2 regions of the Agrobacterium sp. rho-13.3 genome follow, and region 2 is predicted to be linked to the other one. Evidence: predicted binding sites of a transcription regulator. Region 2 holds the regulator's gene; the other holds the start of a gene.

Region 1 (15,526 bases), 310 kb from region 2:
GTTAACGCTGCAAATAGAGCGACGAGCTTTCGTCTTGCTAATCTCCCTCCTTGTGGGGGAGATGCCCGGCAGGGCAGAGGGGGGTATGGCGCTCTCCGTACGGGAGATATTTCATGCCTCTAATCGACATGCCGGAATTTTCCGCTGAGCTTCTGGACGAATTCACTGCGCGCAAAACGGCGCGGGTGAACACGCCGGTTATCCAGCCCGCAGAGCCGTTTCTGGATATGGCGGGCGAAGAACTGCGCCGCCGGATTTTCATGACGGAAAGCGAAACGGGAGAAAGCCTGTGCCTGCGGCCAGAATTCACCATTCCCGTCTGCCTGCGCCACATCGAAACCGCGACAGGCACGCCGAAGCGTTATTCTTATCTCGGCGAAGTGTTCCGCCAGCGCCGCGATGGGGCCAATGAGTTTTATCAGGCCGGGATCGAAGATCTGGGCGACAGCAATATTGCCGCTGCCGATGCCCGCGCCATCAGCGATGCGACCGCCATTCTGAAACGGTTGCTGCCGGGACGTTCGCTTGTCGTGACGCTGGGCGATCAGCAGGTGTTTGAGGCTGTCGTCGCAGCCCTCGGTCTTCCGTCCGGTTGGCAGAAGCGGCTTGTGCAGGCATTTGGCGACACGGCGCAGCTTGAGGCGCTGCTTCAAAGCCTCGTCAGCCCCAAACCCATGACCGGGCTGGATGCGCGGGTCGCCGGGCTGCTGGCCACGGGTGAGGAAAAGGTTCTGGTCGATTATATCGACAGCGTTATGCAGGAAACCGGCTATTCCACCAATGCCAGCCGTGCGCCGCAGGAAATTGCCCGTCGTCTGCGCGAAAAGCTGGCGCTTGCCGCCACCCGCCTGCCGGATGACAGCTTTGAGCTGCTAAAGCAGTTTCTGAGTCTGCAAGCGCCTCTGACCGATGCATCGCAGACCCTGTCCGACTTTGCGGATAGAGCGAGGCTGAAACTGGACGGCGCGTTGTCTGCTTTCGATAAACGCGTTGCTGCGCTCGCCAATGGTGGTATCGATCTTGATACGATCACCTATGGCGCAGCGTTTGGACGTCCGCTCGATTATTACACCGGCCTCGTTTTCGAGGTCATGGTCAAGGGCGAGACGGCGGTGCTGGCCGGTGGCGGTCGGTTTGACCGGCTGATGACGTTGCTCGGCGCAAAGGACAAAATTCCAGCCGTCGGTTTCTCGCTCTGGCTGGATCGCATCGAAGCCGTGAGGGCCAACCCATGACCATCACCATTGCTTTGCCCTCGAAGGGCCGCATGAAAGAAGACGCCTCCGCCATTCTGGAGCGCGCAGGTTTGAAAGTCGTCGCCATTGGTAATGACCGCTCCTATCGCGGGCGCGTCGAAGGCCGCGACGATATTGAAATCGCCTATCTGTCCGCCTCCGAAATCGCCCGCGAGATCGGCAACGGCACGGTGGATTTCGGCGTCACGGGGGAAGATCTCGTGCGCGAAGACCTGAGCAATGTCGAAAGCCGGGTTGAGTTTTGCGCTCGCCTCGGTTTCGGCCATGCCGATGTCGTGGTGGCGGTGCCGGAAATCTGGCTGGATGTGGACAGCATGGCCGACCTCGGCGATGTGGCATCGGAATTCCGCGCCCGGCATGGCCGCAGATTGGCGATTGCCACGAAATACTGGCGGCTGACGCAGCAGTTCTTTTCGCGCCAGCACGGCATTCAGCTTTACCGGATTGTCGAAAGTCTGGGCGCAACGGAAGGCGCACCGGCAGCAGGGCAGGCGGATATCATTGTCGATATCACCTCCACCGGCTCGACGCTAAAGGCCAATCACCTGAAAATCCTGACCGATGGCGTTATCTTGCGCTCGGAAGCCTGCTTCGTACGGGCGCGCAAGCCAGAACATGAGGGCGATGCGGTGGTTCAGGATATCATTGCGTGCGTGCAATCCGCCGTTTAGCCTTGGTTTATCAAGTGTCTGCTTTATGATTGTCTCCTCGAGAAGAGGAGGCAGTCATGCACATCACAGGTCAATGCCATTGCGGCCACGTCACGTTTGAAGCGGACGCCAATCCTGATCGTGTCGGCATCTGCCATTGCACGGATTGCCAGCGGCTGACCGGCTCACCCTTTCGCGTCACCGTGATGGTCGAGCGCTCGGCGCTGAAACTTGGCGATAACCAGCCGAAGGTCTATCGCAAAACGGCGGATAACGGTCGCGGGCGCAAGCAGCATTTCTGCCCGCAGTGCGGGTCACCTCTGTTTACCAGTGGCGAGGGCGATGATGCGAATGAGTGGGGCATTCGCTGGGGAAGTATCAACGAGCGGGATGCATTGGTTCCCAAGGCCCAGATATGGACCCGGTCCGCCGTGGACTGGGTATCCGATATCGAGCGTTTACCGGGTTACGAAAAAGATCACGAAGAATAATAAAAAAGCCGCCGGATTGCTCCGACGGCCTTATGCTGTGCTGTCTATCGATCAGGCGCGTGCAGCAACCAGACCGCGGCGAGCGTCGATGGAATAGGCTCCAGCGCCGAACGTTGCGAGCAGGATGTAAGCGCCAGCCAGTGTGATGTTCTTCATCAGCATGATGCCGTTCAGCGCGTTGATCCAGCCGAGTGCCGCATCAGGCCAGCCTGGAACGGCAACAGTGCCGCTGTGGAACACGAGACCCGTGAAGACGCAGAATACGGCAAGTGCCCAAGCGGCGATCTTCGTCTGAAAACCAACCAGCACGGCAAGGCCGGTAACGAGTTCGAACACACCGGCGAGATAGGCAAGAGCCGTCGCAGCAGGAAGTCCCGCGCCGGTAATCATCCCAGCTGTTCCGGCAGGATCGGTCAGTTTGCCGAAGCCGGACAAGATGAAAATAAATGATAGAAGAATGCGTGCGATGAGGACGAGCACGTTCTGGCTGTTGGACATGGATATCTCCAGTGTTTGCAGGTGTTTACCTGAATGTAAATGAATGCCTGAAACGATCATGACTGAAAATTCGAAGACTAGAAAGATAAACGATCAGAGACTATTTGTCTTCATTTAGTGAACAATGGGATCGCAGGAATGACTTGGGGGCCGCCTTTTTTGGGTGCTTGACCCTACTGCCACGCCGCCCGTTTGCAGGCTCGAAACCTAAAAGTCCGAAAGCCTTGATAGGTGGCAACGAAAAAGGCGATCCGAAGACGCCCTTTCGTATTCCAGAGGTAGGACTGATTGGACGTCCATACCGCCCGTTTTGTGCGCTTGCGACACAAAACCACCAGTAGGCTTGGGCGGCAACGAAAAAGGGCGATCCGAAGACCGCCCTTTCGTATTCCAGAGGTAGGACTGATTAGAAGTCCATACCGCCCATGCCGCCGCCTGGCATTGCAGGTGCGCCAGAATCCTTCTTAGGAAGTTCTGCAATCATGGCTTCCGTCGTGATCAGCAGCGAAGCAACCGAAGCTGCGTTCTGGAGAGCTGTACGAACAACCTTGACCGGGTCAACGATACCCATGGCAATCATGTCGCCATATTCAGACGTCTGGGCATTGTAGCCGTAGTTGTCTTCGTTCTTGTCGAGGATCTTGCCAACAACGATGGACGCTTCGTCACCAGCGTTTTCAGCAATCTGGCGAACCAGCGACTGAAGAGCGCGGCGAACGATGTTGATGCCAGCTTCCTGGTCGTCGTTTGCACCCTTGACGGTGATCTTCGTGGAAGAGCGCAGAAGAGCAGTACCGCCGCCTGGGACAATGCCTTCCTGAACAGCAGCGCGTGTCGCGTTCAGAGCGTCGTCGATGCGGTCCTTGCGTTCCTTCACTTCGATTTCCGTCGAGCCGCCAACGCGGATAACGGCAACACCACCAGCGAGCTTTGCAAGACGTTCCTGCAACTTTTCGCGGTCGTAATCGGAAGAGGTTTCTTCGATCTGAGCCTTGATCTGGGCAACGCGGCCTTCGATGTCGGACTTCTGGCCAGAGCCATCAACGATCGTTGTGTTTTCCTTGGAGATCGAAACCTTCTTCGCCTTGCCGAGCATGTCGAGCGTGACGTTTTCGAGCTTGATGCCGATGTCTTCGGAGATAACGGTACCGCCGGTCAGGATCGCGATGTCTTCGAGCATTGCCTTGCGGCGATCGCCGAAGCCAGGAGCCTTGACAGCAGCAATCTTCAGGCCGCCACGCAGCTTGTTGACGACGAGCGTTGCAAGAGCTTCGCCTTCGACGTCTTCAGCGATGATGACGAGTGGCTTGCCGGTCTGAACGACAGCTTCGAGAACAGGCAGCATGGCCTGAAGGTTCGAAAGCTTCTTTTCGTGCAGCAGGATGTATGCGTCTTCGAGGTCCGCAATCATCTTTTCTGGGTTTGTCACGAAGTAAGGCGACAGGTAACCGCGGTCGAACTGCATGCCTTCAACGACTTCGAGTTCGGTTTCGGCGGTCTTGGCTTCTTCAACCGTGATAACGCCTTCGTTGCCAACCTTCTGCATGGCTTCAGCAATGTCGAGACCGACCTGCTTGTCGCCGTTTGCAGAGATCGTGCCGACCTGTGCAACTTCTTCAGATGTCGAGATCTTCTTGGCCTTGGCCTGGAGATCCTTGACAACTTCAGACACTGCGAGGTCGATACCGCGCTTCAGGTCCATTGGGTTCATGCCGGCTGCAACAGCCTTGTTGCCTTCGCGAACGATGGCCTGTGCAAGAACGGTCGCAGTCGTGGTGCCGTCACCAGCGATGTCGTTGGTCTTCGAAGCAACTTCGCGAACCATCTGTGCGCCCATGTTTTCGAACTTGTCTTCAAGTTCGATTTCCTTGGCGACAGAAACACCGTCCTTGGTGATGCGCGGTGCGCCGAAGGACTTGTCGATGATGACGTTACGGCCCTTAGGACCGAGCGTTACCTTCACTGCGTCTGCGAGAATGTCGACGCCACGAAGCATCTTTTCGCGCGCTGTGCGGCCGAATTTAATTTCTTTAGCTGCCATGGTAGAAAACTCCCGGGCTCATTGCCCATTGGTTGTCATATAAAGTGAGAAGAACCGGCTGATCAGCCGATAACGCCCATGATGTCGGATTCCTTCATGATCAGAAGGTCTTCGCCGTCGAGCTTGACTTCGGTGCCGGACCACTTGCCGAACAGAACGCGGTCGCCAGCCTTCACGTCCAAAGGAACGAGCTTGCCGCTATCGTCGCGCGCGCCGGTGCCAACAGCGACGATTTCGCCTTCCTGTGGCTTTTCCTTGGCGGTGTCAGGAATGATAATGCCGCCCTTGGTCTTTGCTTCAGACTCAACGCGACGAACAACGACGCGGTCATGCAGCGGGCGGAAAGTTGTGCTTGTCATTAGTCTAATCCCTCGATCAAATGACCTGTACGAACCTCAGTAAAAGGTCCGAGTGATGATTGTTAGCACTCTCTGTTGTGGAGTGCCAGCGAGACGGAGATAAGCAGGCTATGGGACTGAGTCAAGGATGGGCTGTCGGAAAAATTTCATGTAAAATGGTTACTACCGCTGCATGACAGATTTTTTACGCACTGATGGTTCCCTTGCCCGCCCCTCCTTCTGGGAGATGACCGCCACCTTTGGCCGCATCGGCCTTTTGAGTTTCGGCGGCCCCGCCGGTCAGATCGGCCTCATGCACCGTGTTCTGGTGGATGAGAAACGCTGGCTGTCCGAAGAGCGGTTTTTACACGCTTTGAACTATTGCATGTTGCTGCCGGGACCGGAGGCGCAACAACTGGCAACCTATTCCGGCTGGCTTTTGCACGGCAAACGTGGCGGCATTGTAGCAGGCACGCTGTTCATCCTGCCGGGCTTTCTGGTCATCGTCGCACTCGCATCCGCCTATGCGCTTTATCAGGACACGCACTGGCTGCCAGCACTTCTTTCCGGTTTGAAGGCGGGCGTTCTGGCCATCGTGATCGAGGCGCTGCTGCGCGTTGCCAAGAGAGCATTGACCAGCCGCTTTCTGGTCGGCATCGCCGCTGCGGCTTTTGTCGCGCTGTTTTGCTTCGGCGTGCCTTTTCCGCTGGTTATTCTCGCTGCCGGACTTATCGGTTTTGCAAGGGCTAAAGGAGGCGCTCTGCCGCCGCAAAGTGAAAACGCAAAAACAGCATCGCCATCGTGGAAGCGAGTGTTGGGAGGTCTGCTGCTCGGCCTCGTCATCTGGCAATTGCCCCTAGTGCTTTTATGGCTGAGCACCGCCCCCGGGACGCTGATCGATTTGCAAATATTCTTTTCCAAAATGGCGGTCGTGACCTTCGGCGGTGCCTATGCGGTGTTGGCCTATGTTGCGCAGGTGGCGGTGGAGACGCATGGCTGGATGATGCCGGGGGAAATGCTGGATGGGCTGGCGCTGGCAGAGGCGACGCCGGGACCGCTGGTGCTGGTCTTGTCCTATGTCGGCTTCCTCGCCGCTTTCCGTCACCCCGGCCTGTTCGATCCGCTGACCGCAGGCATTTTAGGCGCCAGCATTGCCGCATGGGCGACGTTTGTGCCGAGCTTCATGTTCATTTTTGCGGGCGCGCCCTACATCGAAAACCTGCGCAACAACCGCACGCTGTCCGCAGCCCTTTCGGCCATCACCGCCGCAGTCGTCGGCGTTATTCTCAATCTGTCGGTCTGGTTTGGCCTGCATGTCTTGTTCGGTCAGGTGGATCGCATCGCACTTCTGCCTCAACTCAATTTCAACGTGTCATGGCCCGTTTGGCAGACGCTTGATCTGTTGTCGTTTACCCTGTTTATCGTTTCCGCAATCATGCTTTTCCGGTTGAAACTGGGCATGTTGCCGGTTCTCGGGCTGTGTGTCGCGGCGGGCTTTCTGAAGCTTTGGCTGACATAACCCGCACTGCTTCATGCTTTTTTGCTTGCCATCGCCATTGTGCTTTGCAATGTCACAGCATGAATTCATGGAACGTTTGGAATTTTTGAAATGGCCCACCGCATTGCCACATTAGGCGACGTCACCGCTCAATTCGATGTTATTCTGTCCGATGTCTGGGGCGTGTTGCACAATGGCGTGACCGTTTTTCCAGATGCCGCCATCGCGCTGGAAACAGCGCGGAACGCTGGCAAAACGGTGGTGCTCATCACCAATTCTCCGCGCCCTGCACCCGGCGTTATCGCCCAGTTGCGCGCTTTCGGCGTGCCGGATAGCGCCTATGACCGCATCATCACCTCTGGCGATGTGACGCGCGGATTGATTGCCGAAGGCCCAAAAAAGGTCTTCCTTCTTGGTCCGGACCGCGACATGCCGTTGCTGGATGGCCTTGATGTCGAGCGCGTTTCTGAAAGCGAAGCGCAATCCATCGTCTGCACCGGCTTTTTCGATGACGAAACGGAAACACCGGAAGATTACACGGATATGCTCAAAGGCTTCATCGCCCGCGCCGTGCCGATGATCTGCGCCAACCCGGATCTGGTGGTGGAACGAGGAGAGCGCATCATTCCCTGCGCCGGTGCCATGGCAGCCTATTATGAGCAGCTTGGCGGCGAAGTCCGCATTGCCGGTAAACCCCATTCGCCGATTTACGAAGCCTGCATTGCCGCTGCAACAGACGTGCGCGGCGCTTTCACCAAGGACCGCGTGCTGGCCATTGGTGACGGAATGCCGACTGATGTGCGCGGCGCCATCGCTGCCGATCTCCAGCTTCTTTATGTCAGCGGCGGCATTCACGCCGCAGAATATACATTGAACGGCGAAACGGATGAGGCGCTTTTGAACGCCTATCTGAAAAGCCAGAATGCCGCCCCCGGCTGGTGGATGCCGCGTCTTGCCTGAGACGTTGGCTTAAAAACAGAGTTTGCCCATGACCGTTTTTCATCGCAATGAAAAAAAGGAACCGCTGCCGGAAGGTTTGAAGGGCGGCGTGATCGCCATTGGCAATTTCGATGGCGTGCATCGCGGGCATCGCGCCGTTTTGGACCGCGCACTGGAGCTGGCGCAGTCTCGCAATATTCCTGTTCTGGCGCTGACATTCGAGCCGCATCCGCGCACCATTTTCCGCCCGGAAATACCGGTGTTTCGCCTCACGCCAGCACCGATCAAGGCGCGGCTGCTGGCGGCGGAAGGCTTTCAATCGGTCATCGAATATCCATTTGATCGTGATTTTTCGCAGCGTTCGGCAGAGGATTTCGTCAAATCCGTTCTGGTGGACTGGCTGGGCGCGAGCGCGGTTGTGACAGGCTTTGACTTTCACTTCGGCAAGGGCCGCGAAGGTGGTCCGGCATTTTTGATGGAAGCGGGCGGTCGATATGGTTTTGACGTGACGCTGGTGGATGCGTTTCGTGATGAGGGTGCCGAAGTCGTGTCCTCCAGCCGCATTCGGCAACTGCTGTCTGAAGGCGATGTGGTGGGCGCTGCGGGCCTGCTGGGGTATCGTTACACGGTCGAAGCAGAGGTCATCGGCGGGCAAAAGCTTGGCCGCACGCTGGGTTACCCCACCGCCAACATGGCGCTGCCACCGGAGACAGAACTGAAAGCGGGCATTTATGCGGTGCGTTTCCGCCGGATGGATGGCAGGCTTTACGATGGTGTCGCAAGCTTTGGTTATCGCCCGACGGTCACAGACAATGGCGCGGCGCTTCTGGAAACCTATGTCTTCGATTTCTCTGGTGATCTTTACGGGGAAATCTGTTCCGTGTCCTTCTTCGGCCATCTGCGGGACGAGCTGAAATTCGACGGGCTGGAGCCGCTGGTGGCGCAGATCAAGCGGGATGAGGAAGAGGCGAGGGCGCTGCTTTCCGGCGTGACGCCTTTGGGCGAACTGGATGCGCGGATCGCTTTTTAAGGCGAATGGCGCCTCCGCGGCATCTATTCTCTTTTCAAATGCTGGAAAAACACATAAACAAACCGCCATGTACCAATTTCGGTTGACGTTCATATCCCGAATTATTGGCCCGGCCTTCCGCCCGCTCTGAGAGCCGGAAGGTCCGGGATTTCGGCGCTTTCACGGGCGCCTTCCGATTTAGTCATCTTGCACACAAGACGGCGCAGCCCATGTGGAGCGCCGCGAAAACGGTATGATCATGAACGACACCGCAGAAAAAATCGATTATTCCTCAACGCTTTACCTGCCGCAGACGGATTTTCCGATGCGCGCTGGCCTGCCGCAGAAAGAGCCTGAGACGGTCAAGCGCTGGCAGGAAATGGGGCTTTACAAAAAGCTGCGCGCTTCCGCTGCTGGCCGCGAAAAATTCGTGCTGCACGATGGCCCTCCCTATGCCAACGGCAACATCCATATCGGCCACGCGCTGAACAAAATCCTGAAAGACGTTATCACCCGCTCGTTCCAGATGCGCGGCTATGACTCGAACTATGTCCCCGGCTGGGATTGCCACGGCCTTCCTATCGAATGGAAGATCGAAGAAGCGTACCGCGCCAAGGGCAAGAACAAGGACGAAGTTCCCATCAACGAATTCCGTCAGGAATGCCGTGAGTTTGCCGCTGGCTGGATCGCAAAACAGTCGGACGAATTCAAACGCCTCGGCATCGAAGGCGATTTCGACAATCCCTACACGACCATGAACTTCCACGCGGAAGCCCGCATCGCTGGCGAACTTTTGAAGATCGCCAAGAGCGGTCAGCTCTATCGCGGCTCCAAGCCGGTCATGTGGTCGGTCGTCGAGCGCACGGCTTTGGCTGAGGCGGAAGTCGAGTATGCGGATGTCGAGAGCGACATGATCTGGGTGAAATTCCCGGTTGATTTTAACCGGGCGTATCTTTCCCAGGTATGGCAATCACCAGAAGCGGCCGTAAAAGGAGTTGAAATTGCCTCTCGTGCTTATCAAGCTGATGATCTTCAAGGCGCATCCGTCGTCATCTGGACGACAACGCCTTGGACGATCCCCGGCAACCGCGCGATCTCTTTTTCGTCGCGTTTCCCTTATGGCTTGTTCGAAGTCGAAACGGCAGAAAATGACTTCGGCCCACAACCCGGTGAAAAGCTGATCTTTGCGACCAAGCTGGCCGACGAAGCCGCCAAGAAGGCAAAGCTGACATTCAAGCTTGTTCGTCCTGTTACGCCGGAAGAACTTGGCGCGATCACCTGCGCTCATCCGCTGGCTTCGCTCGGTTACGATTTCGCCGTCCCGCTCCTCGATGGCGATCACGTCACCGATGATGCAGGCACGGGCTTCGTGCACACCGCACCAAGCCACGGTCGCGAGGACTTTGATGCTTGGACCTCCAAGGCTCGCGAGATCGAAGCGCGTGGCATCTCGTCCAAAATCCCGTTCCCGGTTGGCGACGATGGTTTTTATACCGAAGACGCGCCCGGTTTCGGCCCATCCGCTGAAGGCGGCGCTGCGCGTGTTATGGACGACAACGGCAAGAAGGGTGATGCCAATGATCGCGTCATCAAGGCGCTGATCGCGACCAACACCCTGTTTGCGCGTGGCCGTTTGAAGCACAGCTATCCGCATAGCTGGCGCTCCAAGAAGCCGGTCATCTTCCGCAACACGCCGCAATGGTTCGTGTATATGGACAAGGAACTGGGCGATGGCACCACGCTGCGTTCGCGCTCCCTGTCGGCCATCGATGACACCCGTTTCGTGCCCGCTGCTGGCCAGAACCGCCTGCGCGCCATGATCGAAAACCGCCCGGACTGGGTGCTGTCGCGTCAGCGCGCATGGGGCGTTCCCATCGCCGTTTTTGCCGATGAGCATGGCGAAGTTCTGATCGATGAGGCGGTCAACGCCCGCATTCTGGAGGCTTTCGAAGTCGAAGGTGCAGACGCATGGTTTGCGGATGGTGCCAAGGAACGCTTCCTTGGTAACGACCACGATCAAACCAAGTGGCATCAGGTGCGCGATATCCTCGACGTCTGGTTCGACAGTGGTTGCACGCACACTTTCACGCTCGAAGATCGCCCGGACCTGAAATGGCCTGCGGATGTCTATCTGGAAGGTTCTGACCAGCATCGCGGCTGGTTCCACTCGTCGCTGCTGGAAAGCTGCGCGACCCGTGGACATGCGCCTTATAAGGCCGTCGTCACCCATGGTTTCACCATGGATGAGCAGGGCCGCAAGCAGTCCAAGTCTCTCGGCAACGTGGTTGCTCCGCAGGACGTCATGAAGGAATCTGGCGCGGATATCCTGCGTCTTTGGGTCATGACCACGGATTATTGGGAAGATCAGCGTCTGGGCAAGGCGATCATCCAGACCAATATCGATGCCTATCGCAAGCTGCGCAACACCATCCGCTGGATGCTGGGAACGCTGGCGCATGACAAGGGTGAAGAGATCGCTTATGGCGATCTGCCAGAGCTTGAAAAGCTGGTGCTGCACCGCCTGTCCGAGCTGGATCAGGTCGTGCGCGAAGGTTACGACGCCTTCGATTTCAAGAAGATCACCCGCGCGCTGATCGATTTCGCCAATGTCGAGCTTTCGGCTTTCTATTTCGATATCCGCAAGGATGCGCTGTACTGCGATGCTCCGTCTTCGCTGAAGCGCCGCGCCTCACTGTCGGTCATCGCCAAGCTGTTCGATTGCCTTGTCACATGGCTGGCACCGATGCTGCCGTTCACCACGGAAGAAGCGTGGCTTTCGCGTTTCCCGGATGCGGAATCGGTTCACCTCGTGCAGTTCCCTGCAATTCCGGCGGAATGGAAAAACGAGGCGCTGGAAGCCAAGTGGGACAAAATCCGCAAGGTTCGCACGGTCGTCACCGGCGCTCTGGAAATCGAGCGTCGTGAAAAGCGCATCGGCTCCTCACTGGAAGCTGCCCCTGTGGTTCACATTGCCGATCCAGACCTGCTTGCAGCGCTGGAAGGTCAGGACTTTGCGGAAATCTGCATTACCTCGGCCATCTCGGTTGTCGCGGGTGAAGGTGCGGAAGATGCGTTCCGTCTGGGCGAAGTGCAGAATGTGTCTGTCGAGCAGAAGCTTGCGGAAGGTCAGAAATGCGCCCGTTCATGGCGCATCACCACCGATGTCGGCTCCGATCCCGCGTTTCCAGAGGTCTCGGCGCGTGATGCCGCTGCCCTGCGGGAACTTGGTGTTGCTGTCTAAGAAAATAGCCGGGTGAATTGCACTTTTGCGGTTCATCCGGTAAACCTGCCTGAAAATGGCCGGATTTTGAGCTTCAATGCGTGGCTCGCGGTCGTCTGGACGGCTTGGGCGGAAGGGTTTCTATGAGCATGACGCAGAGTTTTCGCATGTACGGCACCATTGCGGGCGCACTATCTGTTGGCCTCGCATTGAGTGCGTGCACCAGCCCGACCTATGGTACGGGCAAGTCTGCGGCTGAACAGCTGGTCGACGATCTGGGCAATGCCACGTCCATCACAGGCGATCAGAGCAAGCGTAACCTGAAATACAATCCACGCCCCGGCCTCGTCGTGCCTGCACAGGCCCGCGCCGAGCAATTGACGCAGCCGCAGCAGAGCCTCGCCAACCGCGAAACCAACCCGCAATGGCCGGAAACGCCGGAAGAAGCACGCCAGCGTCTGCGTGAAGAAGCCGATGCGAACAAGGACAACCCGAATTACCGCTCGCCGCTTCTGGCCGGTAACGGCACCAACGGTCAGATGACCGAAAGCCAGAAATGGGAAGCTTTCCGCAAGGCCAAGGCCGATGCGCAGGGCGGCACGGTTGTGAACAGCAACCAGCGCAAATTCCTGACCGATCCTCCGGTGGAATACCGCAACGTTCCACAGGACCAGCTTGCTGATCTCGGCACGCCGGAATCCAAGAAAGAAAAAGAGCGCAAGAAAAACGCTGCCATGGCCGGCACTGGCAAAAGCTGGTGGAACCCGTTCCAGTAAGGATAGCTAGGGTTCGCTTCTCTCATCCTTCAAGGTTGAGAACTTCGCGAAGCGTTTCCCCAAACTCCGTCACCCCGCACTTGATGCGGGGTCCAGTGCGATCAAGTCCTTGATCGCAAAAGACTCTTTTTCGCCGCAGACGCGGCTCTGCTGGATACCGGGTCAAGCCCGGCATGACGGAAAAGAGGCATGTTTATCATAGCTTCTCGTCATTCCGCTTCCCCTGAAAAAACGCGCGCAAAATCTCCCCGCTCTCCGTTTCCGCAAGTCCGGAATACACCTCCGGCGCATGGTGGCACGTTGGCTGGTTGAAAAATCGCACCCCGCTCTCAACCGCCCCACCTTTGGGGTCATTCGCGCCGTAATACAGGCGGCGGATGCGGGCGAAGGATATGGCAGCGGCGCACATGGTGCAGGGTTCCAGCGTCACGTAAAGGTCAGCACCCGGTAGTCGCTCCTGCCCCAATTCCTCGCAAGCCATGCGGATCACGGCGATCTCGGCATGGGCGGTCACGTCGTTCAATTGGCGTGTGCAATTGCCCGAACGGGCAATGACACGGCCATCCAGCACCAGCACCGCGCCGATGGGAACCTCGTCGCGCTCGCCCGCCGCCTGCGCTTCAGCAAGGGCAATGTCCATGAAATGCGTCGTTTCCGCCATTGTTCTTGCAATTTCCTCTTAACCACTGCCGCGTGACCTGATAGGACACGCCAAACAACAGGCAAACAACAAATGACATTCAAAGACAAGCCGACACGCGCTGGTGGCAAAACATTCGACCGGGACAAGGCGCCGAAATCCTCGGCCAAGCCTGATGCGGCGCGTGAGAAGAAGCCATTCGCGGCTAAAACGGAAAGTGCGTCCGCAGAAACAGCGGCAGTAAAACCGGAACGTATTTCCAAGATCATGGCACGCGCAGGCGTGGCCTCGCGCCGCGATGTCGAGCGTATGATCATGGAAGGCCGCGTCACACTGAACGGCGTGAAGCTGGAAAGCCCGGCGGTGAATGCCACCCTCGATGACAAGATCGAGGTTGATGGCGCGCCGATCCGTGGCGCAGAGCGCACGCGCCTGTGGCTGTACCACAAGCCTGCCGGTCTGGTGACGACCAATTCCGATCCGGAAGGCCGTCCGACCGTTTTCGACAATCTGCCGAAAGAGCTTCCCCGCGTTCTGTCCATCGGGCGTCTGGATATCAACACCGAAGGTCTGCTGCTGCTGACCAATGATGGTGGCCTGTCGCGTGTTCTGGAACTGCCCTCCACCGGCTGGCTGCGCCGTTACCGCGTCCGCGCCCATGGTGAGGTCGATCAGGCCGCATTGGACAAGCTGAAAGACGGTATTGCCGTTGACGGCGTGCTGTATGGCGCAATCGATGCGACGCTGGACCGCACGCAGGGCCGCAACGTCTGGATCACCATGGGTCTTCGCGAAGGCAAGAACCGCGAAATCAAGAACGTCCTCGGTGCGCTTGGTCTGGAAGTCAACCGCCTGATCCGCATTTCCTACGGTCCTTTCCAGCTGGGTGATCTGGCAGAAAGCAATGTCGTGGAAGTGCGCGGTCGCATGTTGCGTGACCAGCTCGGCCCACGCCTCATCGAAGCTGCCGGTGCCAATTTCGATGCGCCGATCTATGATGCCGTCTCTGAAGATGAAGACGCGATGTCTGAACGTCCGGTCAAATCCGAATGGGCCAAGCGTGGCGGCGAGCAGGACCGTCCGCGTGATGGCAAGTTTGGCGACAAGCGTGAAGGTGGCCGCGACGGCAACCGTGACCGGGCGCCCGCACGCCCGGATGCAAAGCGTGGCGCAAAACCTTTCGCCAAGGGTCGTGAAGACGGTCAGGAAGATACCCGTCCGAAGCGCCCGCCGATGGGCAGCAACCGCACGGCCAACGTCTGGATGGCACCCGGTGCCAAGCCGACCCGCGACGGCAAGGAACGCAAGTCTTTCCGCGCTGAAGCCGAAGCCGTTTTCGCAAAGCCATCCGCTGAGGCAGATTCCCGTCGCGCAATCGTAAGACATAGGGATTCCGAAGGCGAATGGATCCGTGCCGACAAGCCGGCGCAGGATGAAAGCCGTGGTCGCGGCAGAGATGGTGGCAGAGACGGCGGACGCGACGATCGCGGCGGCAAGTCCTTTGGTGACCGCAAGCCGCGTGACGGCGGCGACCGTGGCGACCGCCCTCGTGGTGAACGTTCCTTCGGAGATCGTCCCGCCCGCACTGGCGACCGTCCGTTCGGCGATCGCAAACCGCGTGATGCCGGTGATCGCCCGCGCGGAGATCGTCCGGACCGTGGCGACCGCCCCGCACGTCCAGAAAGATCATTTGGTGATCGCCCCGCCCGCAGTGGCGAGCGCAGTGAGCGTCCGTTCAGCGACCGCAAGCCGCGTGACGCGGGTGATCGTCCTCGTGGCGACCGTCCAGACCGTGGTGATCGCCCGGCGCGTCCAGAAAGATCGTTCGGTGACCGCCCGGCCCGCAGTGGTGAGCGTAGCGAACGTCCTTATGGTGACCGCAAGCCGCGCGAGGATGGTGATCGTCCACGCAGCGACCGCCCTTATGGCACAAAGCCGTTTGGCGATAAGCCGCGTGAAGGCAGACCTGCCGGTGGCAAGCCCGGCTTCGGCAAGCCACGTGGTGAGCGTTCCGAAGGTGGTTTTTCCGGCAAGGGCCCCGGTAACAAGGGGCCTGGCGGCAAAGGCCCGGGCAATGGCGGTGGCGGCAGAGGCCCCGGTGGTAAACCTTCTGGAGCTAAGGGAATGACGCGTAATGCGGATCGTAGGCGGTGAGTTTCGCGGCCGTTCA
Region 2 (15,526 bases):
GCTCCGCTTCCACGCTGGAAGGGTTGGCTTCCATGGTGATCTCAATACCGTCAGGCACATGCCAGAAACGGGCGATGCCATCCAGAATGGCACCCACAGTCTGCGGATCCATGAGGGAGGGCGTGCCGCCGCCCATGAAGATGCTGGTGACGACTTTAGAGCCACTCAGCTGCCGCATCGTGTCCATTTCCTTCAGGAAAGCGGCAACGAAACGGTCCTGATCCACCGGCTTGTGGCGGACATGGCTGTTGAAATCGCAATAGGGACATTTGGCCGCGCAGAAGGGCCAGTGCACATAAACGCCGAAACCGGGATCACCTGTATCCGGCGCTATTGTGTTATTTGGGGCAGGGGAGAACCTGCTCCCAAGATCGGTCATCATGCGCTGAGACAGGTTTCGACGAATTTCTTGAAGGCGCGGGCGCGGTGGGACAGGGCGTGTTCATCGCCCGGTTTCCAGCCGTGTTTTTCCTCTGCACTCATCTCGCCGAATGTCGTCTCATAACCTTCCGGCTGAAACACAGGGTCATAACCAAAGCCGCTGAGACCACGGGGCGGCCATGCGACCGCACCTTCGACCTCGCCTCGGAAAAACTCCGTGTGGCCATCCGGCCATGCAAGGCACAGAACGCTGACGAAACGGGCAGTGCGGGCTTGGCTCTCGGTTGCGCCGCGCTCTTGAAGCGCGTCTTCAACCTTCTGCATCGCCATGGCGAAGTCGCGGGTGCCATCAGCCGTTTCTGCCCAGTTGGCGGTGTAAACGCCCGGTGCGCCATCCAGCGCATCGATCACCAAACCGCTGTCGTCGGAAAGGGCTGGCAGGCCGGAGGCCTTGGCGGATGCCAGCGCCTTGATTTCCGCGTTTTCTTCAAACGTCGTGCCTGTTTCGTCAGGCTCTGCGAAGTTCAGTTCCGCAGCAGATTTGGCAGAGAAACCGAATGGGCCGATCAGGTCGGCGATTTCGGCAATCTTGCCCTTGTTGTGGCTGGCAACGACGATGGTTCTGGTATCGAGTTTGCGCATGGTTTTCCGGTCCCGGTTCAGGCAATCGCCTGCTTTTGCAGCGCGACAAGCTCGGCGCAGCCGTTTTTGGCAAGGCCGAGCAGGGTCAGGAATTCGTCTTCCGAGAAAGGTGCGCCCTCGGCAGTGCCTTGAATTTCCACGATGCCGCCGGACCCCGTGATGACGAAGTTGGCATCGGTTTCAGCCGAGGAATCTTCAAGATAATCCAGATCGATCACGGGCTGGCTGGCAAAGATGCCGCAAGAGATCGCAGCGATATGGTCTTTGAGAACCTTTTCGACCTTGATCATGTTGCGGCTTTCCATCCACTTCAAGCAATCGTGAAGGGCGATCCACGCGCCGGTGATGGAGGCTGTGCGGGTGCCGCCATCGGCCTGAATGACATCGCAATCGATGCTGATCTGGCGCTCGCCCAGCGCCTGAAGATCGACCACGGCGCGCAGCGAACGACCAATGAGACGCTGGATTTCCTGCGTTCTGCCGCCCTGCTTGCCTGTCGAGGCTTCGCGCTTCATACGCTCATGGGTGGAGCGGGGCAACATGCCGTATTCGGCTGTGACCCAGCCTTTGCCGCTGTTGCGCAGCCATGGCGGCGTTTTTTCTTCAAGGCTGGCGGTGACGAGAACATGCGTATCGCCAAATTTGACCAGACAGGAACCCTCAGCGTGCTTGGAGAAATTGCGCTCGAAGGAAACCTTGCGCATCTGGTCGGTTTTTCTGCCTGAAGGCCGCATGTCTTGTGTCTCCGTTTTAATCTCCGCCTTCTACGGCGGCGTTAACGGTTTTGCAAAGGAAAAGCGGGGCGGAGTACGGCAGAGGCAGAATTTCCGCAGAATATCCATTGTGAGTTCTGGACGGGGGCGACTATATTCATTGTGCTGAATTCCATTAAAAAGAACGGGCGATATGAGCATCTCTCCTCCAATCGGTAAAGAACCGGGTGCACTTCTGGATGATCGCTCCCGCGAGATATTCCGGCGCATCGTGGAAGGTTATCTCGAAAACGGCGAACCGCTCGGCTCGCGCAATCTGTCGCGCGTGTTGCCGATGTCGCTATCGCCCGCGTCCGTTCGCAATGTGATGAGCGATCTGGAAGAGCTTGGCCTGATCTATTCGCCGCATATCAGCGCTGGCCGTCTGCCGACGCAGATTGGTCTGCGGTTCTTCGTGGACGCCTTCATGCAGGTGGGTGATCTGCCGGAAGAGCAGCGCGCCAGCATAGACCGGCAGATTGGCCCGGTCTCTGGCCGCGAGCAGCCGATCGAGGGGTTGCTGACGGAGGCAAGCCGCATGTTGTCCGGCATGTCCCGCGGGGCAGGGCTGGTGTTGACCACCAAAAGCGATGCGGTGCTGAAACATGTGGAGTTCATTCGTCTGGAGCCCACCAAGGGGCTTGCCATTCTGGTGGGCGACCACAATCAGGTCGAAAACCGCATTATCGAACTGCCCGCCGGCATTACCTCTTCGCAACTGACGGAAGCGGCCAATTTCATCAACGCGCATCTGGGCGGTCAGACGCTGCCGGAGTTGCGCAATTCGTTGCTGCGGCAAAAGAACGAGCTTCAGACCGCACTCAGCACACTGGCGCAGGATCTGGTGGAGCGCGGGCTGGCGGTGTGGTCTGGCGACAATGAAGAGGGCAAGATCGGGCGGCTGATCGTGCGCGGGCGCTCCAACCTTCTGGAAGGTCTGGCGGGGGAAGAGGACATCGACCGCGTGCGCCTGCTGTTTGATGATCTGGAGCGCAAGGACAATCTGATCGAGGTTCTCAATCTGGCCGAAACCGGCTCAGGGGTTAGAATCTTCATCGGCTCGGAGAACAAGCTGTTTTCGCTGTCCGGGTCATCGTTGATCGTGGCGCCTTACCGGGATGACGAAAACCGGGTCGTGGGCGCGGTGGGCGTGATCGGTCCGACGCGGCTGAATTACTCGCGTATCGTGCCGATGGTGGACTATACCGCGCAAATCATGGCCCGCCTTTCCAGCAAAAGACGCTGATTGTTAAAAGCTTGGTCGAAAAAGCGGCGGTTTTATCTGCGAGCCTTGATTTTTGCATGGCAAAGTTCGATATCGGGCTCAACCTATGAACATTTGTGAAGCTGGAGAACGTCATGACCGATAACACCAATAAAGCCGGACCTGACGCAGACGTCGTTGACGAGGCGCTTGAAGCCGAAGTTGCGGAAAATGCAGTGCCTGAGCAGGCAGAGCCGGATCCGCTGGACGTGCTGAAGGCCGAGAATGCCGATCTGCGCGACAAGTTCCTGCGCCTTGCTGCCGAAATGGACAATCTGCGCCGTCGCACCGAGCGTGAAGTCAAGGACGCCAAGGCCTATTCCGTTTCAGGTTTCGCCCGCGACATGCTGGCCGTTTCCGACAATCTTCGTCGTGCACTGGAAACCATTCCGGCTGAACTCAAGGCCAACGCCGATGCCGCCATCACCGGCGTGATCGAAGGCGTGGACATGACCGAACGCTCCATGCTGTCGGCGCTGGAACGTCACGGCATCCGCAAGATCGACGCGGAAGGCGAAAAGTTCGACCCGAACTTCCACCAGGCCATGTTTGAAATCCCAAACACCGCCGTGCCGAACAACACGGTTGTTCAGGTGGTGCAGGCTGGCTTTACCATCGGCGACCGCGTTCTGCGCCCTGCCATGGTGGGCGTCGCCAAGGGTGGCCCGAAGGGTGATGTGCCTGCGGGTGCAGAGCCGGGTACGAGCAGCGTGAACGAGAAAGACGCTTGAGTTAAACCGTCATGCTGGACTTGATCCGTCCAGCAGCGCCGCGTCTGCGGCGCGCAAGAGCCTTTTGACCGCGCAGATGCGCGGTCGCTGGACCCCGGATCGGGTTCGCGGTGACGGAGGATTTGGGGTAGGTCAGGCGTCTAATCACCGCCCAAACCGACCATCCAGCCAACCAAAAGCATAATCCTGCTGTTCCGTCTCGAACACATGGCCACAAGGCCAGAATTTGCTTTCGAAGCGGTCTGCTGCATTCCAGGCAGCCCAGACATTTTTCATTTTATCAAAAGCGTCGTTTACGGATGGCACGGGGAAGAGTCTATCTTCCTCACCGGCAAACATCAGCATCGGGTTTGGCGCGCTGAGGCTTGCGACATCTGGGTAATCCAGATGCTGCATCAGTCCCGGATGGGTCATGTGCCAGGCCGAACCGCCCCGTAACTGATTGTTGCCGGGCACCATCAGCCCGCCTGCCGTCCCCATCCAGTTGACGGCAATGGTTGCCTTGATGGTGTCGGTGAGAGCTGCGGCCTGCCATGCGCGGAATGCGCCCATGGAAAAACCGACCGACGCGATGCGCGATGTGTCCACTCGGCGAATGCTGGCGAGAAAACCTGCGGCGCGTGTGTCCTCCAACGCCATCAAGCCCGCCAGCGAAAGGCCCAGATTGGCGACGTTGGCAGCAAGGGCCTGCTGGCCGTCATAAATGAGGGGGCCACGATCGCCCCAGCCCAAAGCATCGGCTGCCAGCACGACATAACCACGTCGCGCCAATTCATCACCGACAAAGCGACCGGAGAAAAACCGCTCGGCCCAGGCTTGGGAGGATTGTGATCTGGCATCGTTCCCCCACGTCTCGATCAGCTTTTCCTTGCCGATATCGAAGGTCGAGCCGTGATCGTGGTAGACCACCGCAGCGGGGAACGGGCCATCACCCTTCGGCACCAGCAAGAGGGCCAGCACGCGGCTGTCGCGTGTGAGATTGAAGGCAATCTTCTTGGCAACATATGTGCCGCGATCGACTTCATCTATGATCTCTGCGTTAAAGTCCGTCTGATCAGGGTTTTGCAGCGTCAGTTCCCAGAGCTTGGCTCGGGCTTTTTTTTTCCATTCGGGAAGATCGGTGACGTGCGCCGACCAGCCCATCGGGAAGGTCAGCCGCTGTTTCAGCGCATCTGCGAACACCGGTAGATTGTCAGCTGTAATCCCACTTGTCTGGTAGCCCGCACCGTTTGCCGAAAGGGTGTCGTTGCAGCCAGCCATGACCAATGCATCCGCCGTCACGTTTCGGATCAGGCGGCGTTGGCCTGTTCCTGATTGAGAAAGGTGTAAATTGCCGTATCGGAATCCGTGGCACGCAATTTGGCCACCAGTTCCGTGTCGCGCAGAACGCGGGCGATGCGTGACAGTGCCTTCAAATGGTCGGCACCAGCACCTTCCGGTGCCAGCAACAGAAAGACGAGATCGACCGGCTGGTCATCCAGTGCTTCAAAATCCACGGCATTGTCCAGCCGTGCGAACACGCCGACAATCGAATTGATGCTGGCGAGCTTTCCATGTGGAATGGCGATGCCATGGCCGACACCTGTGGAGCCAAGCCGCTCACGCTGCAAGATGACGTCGAAAACTTCCCGTTCCGGCACTCCGGTGATCCGGGCTGCCTTTGCCGCCAGTTCCTGCAAGAGTTGCTTTTTGGAATTGACCTTGAGGGCGGGAATAATCGCATCTTGTTGCAGCAAATCTGCCAACGCCATTCTGTATATCCTTAATGCCATCCAGACAAACCGGGAGTGCAGCCGCGTTAGGGGCCGCACTCCCGGTGTCTTGTCAGACTATTCAGCTCTTTATCGTCGCCGCGTCGATCCAGCCGATGTTTCCATCGTTGCGACGGTAGACGATATTCAGTTCCTTACCCGGGCTGCGGAACAGCAACACCGGCTCGTCTGTCATGTCCAGCGCCATAACCGCGCTTGCAACCGTCATTGTTTTGACCTGCTTTGAGGTTTCCGCAACGATTGTTGGCGCGAAATCTTCCGGCACTTCATCATCTTCATCTGGCACGGCATCCATGACCGTGTAGGCATATTCTTCCAGAGTGCCATTGGACGAAGACGCGTTGTGATGATGGTCCTTCAGTTTTCTCTTGTATCTGCGAAGCCGTTTTTCAATTCTCAAGGCTGCCGCATCGAAACTCACCTGTGGATCGTTCGCCTCGCCAGCAGCATGCAACACAACCCCGGTATCGAGGTGGATTTTGCAATCGCTAGAGAAACGCGAACCGGATTTCTCCACAGTCACTTGACCAGAATACCCCCCATCAAAGTATTTGGTAATCGCCAGGCTAATGTTGTCCTCGATCCGCTGACGGAACGATTCGCCGATATCCATATGTTTACCAGATACACGCACACTCATGGAATTTTTCCTTCTTCAGTGATTTGCGCATACCAGCTTACGTCAACCTAAGCGCTCCTCCAAGCCTTTCGAGTCTCTTTCGAACTCATTCCAGCTTTGCGCCCCGGCACGGTGAACACTTTATCGTTGGTCTAGGCCCTGCCTTCTGTGCGGCGAGCTTCTAGCCTTGGTGGCATGAAGAGTCAATTAAGATTATTAACAACTTGAAATGTATGAATTTTTGGTTACGCCATCGCAACTTTTGCCATGGCTTTTTTCTCCCGACGCCTCTGGACGGACGAGGGAATATTCATGGCTTCACGATATTTTGCGACCGTTCGCCGCGCCAGATCGACGCCATTTTTTTTCAGATTTTCAACGATATCGTCATCCGACAGCACCGCATTCGAAGCTTCCTGCGCAATCATGATCTTGATGCGGTGGCGCACGGCTTCCGCAGAATGATTGTCGCCGCCCTCGACGGCGCCAATCGAGACGCTGAAGAAATATTTCAGCTCGAAAAGACCGCGTGGCGTGAGCATGTATTTGCGTGAGGTTACACGGCTGACGGTGGATTCATGCATCTTGATGGCGTCTGCCACCTGCCTGAGATTGAGCGGACGCAGGTGATCCACGCCATGCATCAGGAAGGCATCCTGCTGGCGCACAATCTCGCTGGCGACCTTCATGATGGTCTTGGCACGCTGATCCAGGCTGCGGGTCAGCCAACTGGCGGTCTGCATACATTCCGACAGAAAATCTCCATCCTCACCTTCACGCACCTTCACCTTGGAGACCTGCGCAAAATAAGTCTGGTTGACCAGAACGCGCGGCAAGGTTTCGGGGTTCAGTTCAATCAGCCAGCTTCCGTCGCTCGCTGGTCGCACGATGATGTCAGGCACGATGGTTTCTGAAATGCCGGTTTCAAACCCCGCACCGGGGCGGGGATTGAGGGAGCGGATTTCCGACAGCATATCGAGAAGATCTTCCTCACCCACGCCGCAGAGTTTTTTGAGAGAGGCAAAATCACGCTTGGCCAGCACTTCCAGATTGGAGACAAATGCCTTCATCGCGGGATCAAGGCGATCTTTCTGGGCAAGCTGGATGGACAGGCATTCGCTGAGCGATCGGGCGAAAATGCCGGGCGGGTCGAGACTTTGCAATGTGTGGAGAACGCGTTCCACGTCACGCTCGGCTTTGCCCAGCCGGCTCGATATTTCAGGCACGGCATCGGTCGCAATATAGCCGGTCTCATCCAGATGATCGAGCAGCGCATCCGCAATCAGACGGTCCTGCGGCGAAGAGATGGTGAAGGGAAGCTGCTGGCCGATATGGTCGCGAAGGCTGGGTTTGCTGGCAACGAAGTCGTCGAGGTCATAGGCTTCCGTGGAATTTGCGCCCGGCATGGACTTCCACTGCCCGACGAGTTCCGGGGCGTCGGCTTTCTGCTGCGCGACATCATCTTGAAAGACGTTTTCGAAACTCGTGTCGAGCTGTTCGTTCAGGCTGCTGGCGCGGTCGCCATACCATTCCTCTGGTTCTGCGGAGGGTTCTGAAAACGGTTCTTGCGGTTCGCCCGGGCCATCGAAACTGTCATCATTGGCGGCAGACGTGCTGCCTAAATCGCTGTCATTCGCCACAATTTCAAGCAGCGGGTTCTTTTCGACTTCCTGCGCGATGAATTGCGTCAGCTCAATATGCGTCATCTGAAGCAGCTGTATGGACTGCATCAATTGAGGGGTCATGACCAGAGACTGGCTTTGACGCAGCAGAAGACTGGCGGATAAGGCCATGGTGGACGCAATACTCCCCTGAACCCCTGTTTTTTTAAGAATTACAGGGGCAAAGTCTCAACTGGCCCAAAAATTGCTTTTTATTTTTGTTTGGTCAAGCTCAACGAGGGGCTGGGCGGAAGAATCTTTGCTGTACGCGCTAGCCAAGCGTCGTTTTTTCTAACCAGCCACTTAGAGGCTAAAATTATTGCCTAGATACAGGCGTCGAACATCCGCATTGTTCACAATCTCGGAAGCCCTGCCATGGGTCAAGACTTCGCCCGCATGAATGATATAGGCGCGGTCGATGAGGCCCAAGGTCTCACGCACATTATGGTCGGTGATCAAAACGCCGATGCCGCGTGCGGTGAGGTGGCGAACGAGATTCTGGATATCGCTGACGGAAATCGGATCAACGCCCGCAAAAGGCTCGTCCAGCAACATGAAGGTCGGGTCTGTCGCCAAGGCGCGGGCAATTTCCAAACGGCGGCGCTCACCACCTGACAAGGCAACGGCGGGAGACTTGCGCAGTTGCGAGATGTGAAACTCTTCCAGAAGCTCATCAAGCTTGCGGTTGCGCTTCGTTTCGTCCTTCTCATGCACTTCCAGAACAGCACGAATATTATCTTCGACCGTCAATCCACGGAAAATCGAGGCTTCCTGCGGAAGATAACCGACGCCAAGACGCGAGCGGCGATACATCGGCATACCGGTGACGTCATTGCCGTTGATGGCGATCTTGCCGCTATCAACCGGAACGAGACCGGTGATCATGTAAAAACAGGTGGTTTTGCCAGCACCGTTCGGGCCCAGGAGGCCAACGGCTTCGCCACGGCGAACGACCAGCGACACGCCGTTGACAACACGGCGCGTGTTGTAGGTCTTCGTCAAGCCGTGGGCGATCAACGTGCCTTCGTAACGCGCCTTGTCACCAAGGGCGCTATCGGTTTCCGCTGGGCGCGGCTGATCTTTGCCGAACAACTTTGAAATGGAAGGTATCTTCACGGGGTACGGACTACTGCTTTTTCTGTGTTTTCGGGTCGAGCATGATGCGCACTGGCCCGCCACAGCTTTCCAGCTTCGCTTCGCCTGTGGTCATGAAGACTGTCAGTTTGCAGCCGGTGAAGACATTCGTTTCCTGCGACAGCACAACCTGCTTGCCGGACAGAATGAAGGTCTGCGCCGCCATGTCGAACTCACCCTTGTCGGCGGTCGCCTTCTGGGTGCCGGATGTCAGGTAGACGGAGTTGTCGACAAAAATCTTGTCGATATCCGCGCCACCGCTGGTGATCGACGAATTTGCGGCCGCGCCATCGCCCTTGCTCTTATAAAGAACGGTCATCTTGCCGGCCTGCAAGGTTGTCGTTCCCTGAACGACTTTCACATTGCCGGTGAAATAAGCCTTGTGCTCCTGATCGCGCACCTCGAGCTGATCGCTTTCGATCGCGATAGGCTGATCATTGGAAAGCTTGAGGCCTTCCATGCTGCTTGTCGCGTTTTGCGCGGCCACGGGACCGGCAAGACAGCCAAGCGTCATGGCAGCGGCGAAATAAGCGGCGTTGGTGCAACGGACGTGGCGCAAAATCTGCATCATCTGGGTCGGGCTCTCACTTGCCTGCGTTCTGAATGGTCGATGCAGCTATACGAGCTCGTACCTGCCCCGAAAATGTAATCGTTCTGCCATTATCTGCAATACGTAAACTTTCTGCAACAATCGAACCGTCATTTGTCGTGATGGTGACAGTCTCTTGGCTGTCCATCGTTCCGGCTTTCAGGTCGACATTCGCAGATTTGAACTTAGCTTGTATGCCATTGCTAAGATTGATGTCAAAGGGCGCGGTCATTTGCAACTTGTTTGTGGCGCGATCAAAAAGACCTTCCTGCGCAACAACCTGAGCCACGATATCATTCATCGGCACTGCCGCCAGCACTTTTTCCAGTGTCATCAGGTTGGGGCTGGTAATATCCTGCAAGGCGCGCTCGGCATTCATGGAGTAGTCGAAGCCCTTATTGTTGCGTCCGGCAAGGGCAGGTTTTTCCATGACGATCTTGCCGTCTTCCACCGTTGCGCTTTTGAGAGACACCTCATCGGGAACCCATGTGCGGGCAAGAGACACGGCAATGAAGGCAAACGAAATGATGGCTGCGCCAAGAGGCAGGATGATCTTCAACCGTCTGACCCGCGCAGAATGGCGCAACGCCAATTCATAGGCACGTATGTGCCCATCGGCGAAAGGAAAACCGGGCGCTGGCTGGGTTAGTCGTTCAAGCATCTTTTACGGGTCCGAGGTCAATATCGGCGCGGCATGGGGCACTTGGGAGGCACACGGGCGACGTCATCCATCATTACGGTTGTCTTTGGCACGAGGGCCTTGCTCTGCCAATATGGTTTTTATCTGAAATAGCGCAAGGGTTACGATATTTTTATCAAAACAATGCTTTCCCGTTTGTTTCCTTGCAAGAGGTCGGTACAAGGCTCATATGGCGAGGCTTGAAAGCTCTAGCTAATCTTATCAAGGGTGAGACAATGGACCAGATGGCAATCGCAGATCGCAGACAGTTGCGGCGCAAGCTGACATTCTGGCGCGTGGCTGCCGTTGTTCTTCTGGTCGCGGCGTGTTTTGCGATTTACCGTTTCGCTTTCTCCGAGCCTCAACAAAGTATGCGCCCGCACATTGCACGTGTGGACATCAGCGGTCTTATTCAGGACGATACCGAGCTTCTGGAGCGTCTGCAAAAAATTGCCGATAGCGATAATGCCAAGGGGCTGATCGTTTCCATCTCTTCACCCGGCGGCACGACATACGGCGGCGAGCGCATTTTCAAGGCCATTCGCGCCGTTGCCGAAAAGAAGCCGGTTGTGTCTGACGTCCGTACCCTGGCGGCGTCCGCTGGTTATATGATTGCCACCGCAGGCGACACGATCATCGCAGGCGATACCTCGATCACCGGATCGATTGGCGTTATCTTCCAATATCCGCAGGTTGGACCGCTGCTGGACAAGCTTGGCGTTTCCTTGCAGGAAATCAAATCCTCACCGCTGAAGGCTGAGCCTTCGCCCTTCCACGAACCGCCGGAAGAAGCGAAAACCGTGATCCGCAACATGGTGATGGACAGCTACAACTGGTTTGTCGATCTGGTGGCAGATCGTCGCAAGCTACCGCGTGAAGACGTTTTGAAACTGGCCGACGGGTCTATTTTTACCGGACGTCAGGCCGTTGCCGTCAAGCTGGTCGACACGCTTGGTGGCGAAAAAGAAATTCGGGCCTATTTCGACACGCGCAAGGTGGCCAAGGATTTGCCGATCGTGGAATGGACGGCACCATCCAAACGCTCGCCGTTTTCGCTCTTTAGCGTTGCGGGTGTTGCCAAACTGCTCGGTTATGATGAATTTCTACCCTTTTCTGCCGCCCGCCAGCTCGGTGCCGACAAGTTGTTTCTTGACGGTCTTGTTTCCGTTTGGCAGGTTGGTGAGCGTTAAAAGTCCAATTCTTTCAGGGGGCAACCGTGATTAAGTCTGAACTGGTGCAGATCGTTGCTGCGCACAACCCGCACCTCTACCACCGTGACGTGGAAAATATCGTCAATGCGGTGCTGGACGAGATCACGGATGCTTTGGCCGCAGGCAATCGCGTCGAGCTACGCGGCTTTGGGGCATTCTCGGTGAAAAACCGTCCATCACGTTCCGGACGGAACCCGCGCACGGGTGAGTCTGTTTTTGTCGAAGAAAAATGGGTTCCTTTCTTCAAGACCGGCAAAGAGCTGCGTGAGCGGCTTAACCCCGGCATGGGCGATGTGGAAGACGAAGACTGAGTTCCTTGAACTTGGTGTTCGGCTTCTTAGATGGACGTCCATGCAGGTTTGTCTGAAGGCCCCTAAAGACGGAGTATTGTTGGATGTCAAAAAAGATCGTCAACCTCGTGGTTCTCGTGCCGCTGGCCATCATTCTGGTGGTGTTGTGCGTAGCGAACCGTCAGGCCGTTACGTTGGCGCTCAACCCTTTCCGGCCAGATGACAGCGTTTTGTCGTTTTCCGCACCGTTCTTCGTGTTCATTCTTTTGTCGGTTATTTTCGGCATCGGGCTGGGTTCGCTTGTCACCTGGTTTTCGCAGGGCAAACACCGCAAGCGCGCTCGTGTCGAAGCCAAGGAAGCCATTCGCTGGCACAATGAAGCAGACCGGCACAAGGCTGCTGCCAGTGCGGTTGCCATCGGCGCACCTGCGGATGCGCGCATTGCTGCGAAGTCACTAAACCAGAATTGATAGGCGTTATCGCCACACCCTTTGATAATATCGCGCCGTGATGTTATTCGCTGTCGCATGAGATACGGTCAGACTTGGCCAAGAGCTGGAAAGATTCCCGTTGAAGAAAAATGATAACCGCCCGGGCGGAAAAACACGCGCGGGGCAGGATAACCGGCAAAAAGGTCCAGCCAAGCCGACACGGCAGAAGGATAGCGCACCGCGCGGTCGCTCTGCCGACTATGTGCGCCCTGCCGCCACTGCCAGCGTGAAGGCCCCCGTAAAAGAAAAAGTGCAGGTCGCGCCGCCAACGACCGACCAGGCCCCACCACGCCCGTTGAAGGAGCGCACCGGCGCTCTGCCGGGTGAGCAGGTTCCTGTCATTCTGGAATCAATGGGTGCCGGTGATTTCCATCTGATCGACATGGGCAACGGGTTGAAGCTGGAACAATACGGCCAATACCGCATCGTGCGCCCGGAAGCGCAGGCGCTGTGGCGTCCGGCGCTGCCGCAGCGCGTGTGGGACAATGCCGACGCCATCTTCACCGGCGATACGGATGAAGACGGCATGGGCCGCTGGCGCTTTTCGAAAGAAGCGACCGGCGAAACATGGCCGCTGTCTCTTCTCGGCGTTAATTTTCTGGGCCGGTTCACCGCCTTTCGCCATGTCGGTGTTTTCCCGGAACAGATCGTTCATTGGGAATGGCTGAAAAACACCATCGAGGCTGCTGATCGCCCGCTGAAGGTGCTCAATCTGTTCGGTTATACCGGTGTTGCCTCGCTGGTGGCGGCGGCTGCCGGTGCGGAAGTGACGCATGTGGACGCCTCCAAGAAAGCCATTGGCTGGGCGCGGGAAAATCAGGCGCTGGCCGGGTTGGAAAACGCGCCGATCCGCTGGATTTGCGAAGATGCAATGAAGTTTATCCAGCGCGAAGAACGGCGCGGCAACACGTATGACATCATTCTCACTGATCCGCCGCACTTTGGCCGTGGCACCCATGGCGAGATCTGGCAACTGTTCGAACATTTGCCGCTGATGCTGGATATCTGCCGTGATATTCTGTCGCCGAAAGCCGTCGGCCTCGTCCTCACAGCCTATTCGATCCGCGCCAGCTTCTATTCCATGCACGAGTTGATGCGGGAAACCATGCGCGGCGCGGGCGGCGAGGTCACCTCCGGCGAACTCGTTATTCGGGAAGCCGGGCTTGATGGCAAAACGCCGGGCCGTGTGCTTTCCACCTCACTCTTCAGCCGCTGGATGCCGAAATGACCGATGATCGCCGTGAAAACAGACCGGGGCGGGTAGGGCAGGTCAAAGAGGTCACGAGCCTCGCCAACCCCATTATCAAAGACATCAAGAACCTGACCCAGAAAAAGGGCCGGGAAGAGACCGGCACCTTCATGGCCGAAGGCCTGAAGCTGGTGATCGATGCGTTGGAACTGGGCTGGACCATCCGCACGCTGGTGTATGCCAAAAACGTCAAGGGCAAGCCTTTGGTCGAGCAGGTGGCGGCGAAGACCGTTGCCTCCGGCGGATTGGTGCTGGAAGTCACCGAAAAAGTGCTTTCCTCCATCACGCGGCGCGACAATCCGCAGATGGTGGTGGGCATTTTCGACCAGAAATGGACGCCGCTGAAGGATATCGAGCCGCAGGATGGCCAGACCTATATCGCGCTCGACCGCGTGCGTGATCCGGGCAATCTCGGCACGATTATTCGCACGGCAGACGCTGCTGGCGCGTCCGGCGTTATTCTGGTGGGCGATTGCACCGATCCGTTTTCGCTGGAAACCGTGCGCGCCACGATGGGCTCTGTGTTTGCGATACCTGTCGCACACGCCACCGTCGACGAGTTTCTGAGCTGGAAGAAATCCGCCGGTGTCAGCGTTGTTGCCACGCATCTGGCCGGTTCGGTGGATTATCGCACCATCGATTACAAAAAGAAGCCGACCGTGATCTTGATGGGCAACGAACAGGCCGGCCTGCCGTCTGAACTGGCGTCCAAGGCTGACCAGCTGGCCCGTATTCCACAACAGGGACGGGCCGACTCGCTTAATCTGGCGATTGCAACAGCGGTCATGCTGTTTGAATCCCGCCGTCATCTTCTCGAACTTGCACCGGTAAAATGATGGCAAAAGCCGCCCTGTTCTCAAAGCCTGTTCCAGCCGTGGCGTTTATCGCCTTTGCGCTGATTGCCGACCAGATCATCAAGCTGTTGGTGGAAGCCTATCTTCCCTTGCAGAAATTGGTGCCGGTCATCCCGTTCTGGGCGCTTTATCGCACCTATAATCTGGGCGTCGCCTTCTCCATGCTGTCTGGCATGGAAGGCTGGTTCATCGTCACCATGCGCCTGGTCATCGTGGCTTTCGTGATCTGGTTGTGGCGCAAGACAGATAAAGACCGCACCTTCGCGCATCTGGGTTTCGCGCTGATTATCGCGGGCGCGGCGGGCAATATTTTCGACCGTTTTCTCTATGGCCATGTGATCGACTATATTCTGTTCCACACGGATACCTGGTCCTTTGCGGTGTTCAATCTGGCGGATTCGTTCATTACGATTGGTGCCGGTTGCGTCATTCTGGACGAGATTCTGCACGCAAGGACATCGAAAGCCGAGAAAAGCTAAAAGTTTAGCGTTCACGCCAAGCCAATCAACACCGCTGCCGTGGTAGCGGTGTAGGCATGAGCGAACTGGCGAAACTGAAAGACCGGCTTTCCGATGCGTTCGGCCCCACCGAGGCGGATGGGGTTTCTCCTGTCGCGCCCGCCATCGAGGCCTCGCAGGTCAGCGGTCAAAAACCGTCAGTCTCGCGTTTTTATCTCGATCTTCTGCGCGCTATCACGCTGTTTACGGCAGGCTGTGGCTTTGCGTTTGCCAGTGCGGTTTATCTGGGTGGCAATGTCGCGCTCTACATGGCGGCGTTGTCGGTTTCCATTTGTGTGTCCTGCGCCTTCTACATGATGCTGCGGGCAGCAGCGTTGCGTCAGGCATCGGTGCGCGATGTGAAAGTCGTGGAAGCAAGGCAGATGCAGAACGCCGCACTGGTGGCGGAAATGCATGAAGCCATGGGCGATATCGTCGTGACCCGCGACATGAACCGCCGCATTGTGCACGCCAATGGCATCTTTAGCGAAATGACCGGCTGCGGCGAGCCGCACGGCAAGACATGCGAGGAAATCGGCATCGCCTTCCGCCCCGGCGGCAAGGTGCATTGTTACGATGTCGAGATCGCCACGCCTTACGGCCAGCGGATTTTCACATGGCATGATGTGATTACGCATGATGGAACCAGCAGCCGTCTGGTCATCAGCAGCATCGCTCGTGATGTGACGGACGAACGCGCCGCTCTCGTG

The links. The regulator HrcA, encoded in region 2, represses chaperone genes, less so after heat shock. The targets are predictions, from matches to a motif close to GTTAGCACTCNCNNNNNGNGAGTGCTAAC.
Region 1: groES (co-chaperone GroES) is a predicted target of HrcA. The motif match lies at 5,357-5,385, and genes of this name have one in related genera.

Annotation. Positions count from the first base shown of each region.
Region 1 covers NZ_CP192774.1:316,764-332,289, forward strand. The annotation lists gene RMR16_RS01475 (ATP phosphoribosyltransferase regulatory subunit) at 114-1,235, shown strand; gene hisG (ATP phosphoribosyltransferase) at 1,232-1,927, shown strand; gene RMR16_RS01485 (GFA family protein) at 1,984-2,397, shown strand; gene RMR16_RS01490 (DoxX family protein) at 2,449-2,895, opposite strand; gene groL (chaperonin GroEL) at 3,302-4,936, opposite strand; gene groES (co-chaperone GroES) at 4,999-5,295, opposite strand; gene chrA (chromate efflux transporter) at 5,468-6,793, shown strand; gene RMR16_RS01510 (TIGR01459 family HAD-type hydrolase) at 6,884-7,732, shown strand; gene RMR16_RS01515 (bifunctional riboflavin kinase/FAD synthetase) at 7,761-8,741, shown strand; gene ileS (isoleucine--tRNA ligase) at 8,980-11,961, shown strand; gene RMR16_RS01525 (hypothetical protein) at 12,090-12,716, shown strand; gene RMR16_RS01530 (nucleoside deaminase) at 12,913-13,377, opposite strand; gene RMR16_RS01535 (pseudouridine synthase) at 13,450-15,510, shown strand; gene rsmD (16S rRNA (guanine(966)-N(2))-methyltransferase RsmD) at 15,491-15,526, shown strand, end outside.
Region 2 covers NZ_CP192774.1:4,903-20,428, forward strand. The annotation lists gene hemW (radical SAM family heme chaperone HemW) at 1-379, opposite strand, end outside; gene rdgB (RdgB/HAM1 family non-canonical purine NTP pyrophosphatase) at 379-1,023, opposite strand; gene rph (ribonuclease PH) at 1,041-1,757, opposite strand; gene hrcA (heat-inducible transcriptional repressor HrcA) at 1,930-3,021, shown strand; gene grpE (nucleotide exchange factor GrpE) at 3,135-3,770, shown strand; gene RMR16_RS00045 (hypothetical protein) at 3,772-3,918, opposite strand; gene RMR16_RS00050 (dienelactone hydrolase family protein) at 3,915-5,030, opposite strand; gene ptsN (PTS IIA-like nitrogen regulatory protein PtsN) at 5,060-5,521, opposite strand; gene hpf (ribosome hibernation-promoting factor, HPF/YfiA family) at 5,604-6,182, opposite strand; gene rpoN (RNA polymerase factor sigma-54) at 6,407-7,954, opposite strand; gene lptB (LPS export ABC transporter ATP-binding protein) at 8,126-8,914, opposite strand; gene RMR16_RS00075 (LptA/OstA family protein) at 8,949-9,527, opposite strand; gene RMR16_RS00080 (LPS export ABC transporter periplasmic protein LptC) at 9,541-10,206, opposite strand; gene sppA (signal peptide peptidase SppA) at 10,461-11,414, shown strand; gene RMR16_RS00090 (integration host factor subunit beta) at 11,441-11,746, shown strand; gene RMR16_RS00095 (DUF1049 domain-containing protein) at 11,830-12,195, shown strand; gene RMR16_RS00100 (class I SAM-dependent methyltransferase) at 12,296-13,444, shown strand; gene RMR16_RS00105 (TrmH family RNA methyltransferase) at 13,441-14,301, shown strand; gene lspA (signal peptidase II) at 14,301-14,798, shown strand; gene RMR16_RS00115 (hybrid sensor histidine kinase/response regulator) at 14,855-15,526, shown strand, end outside.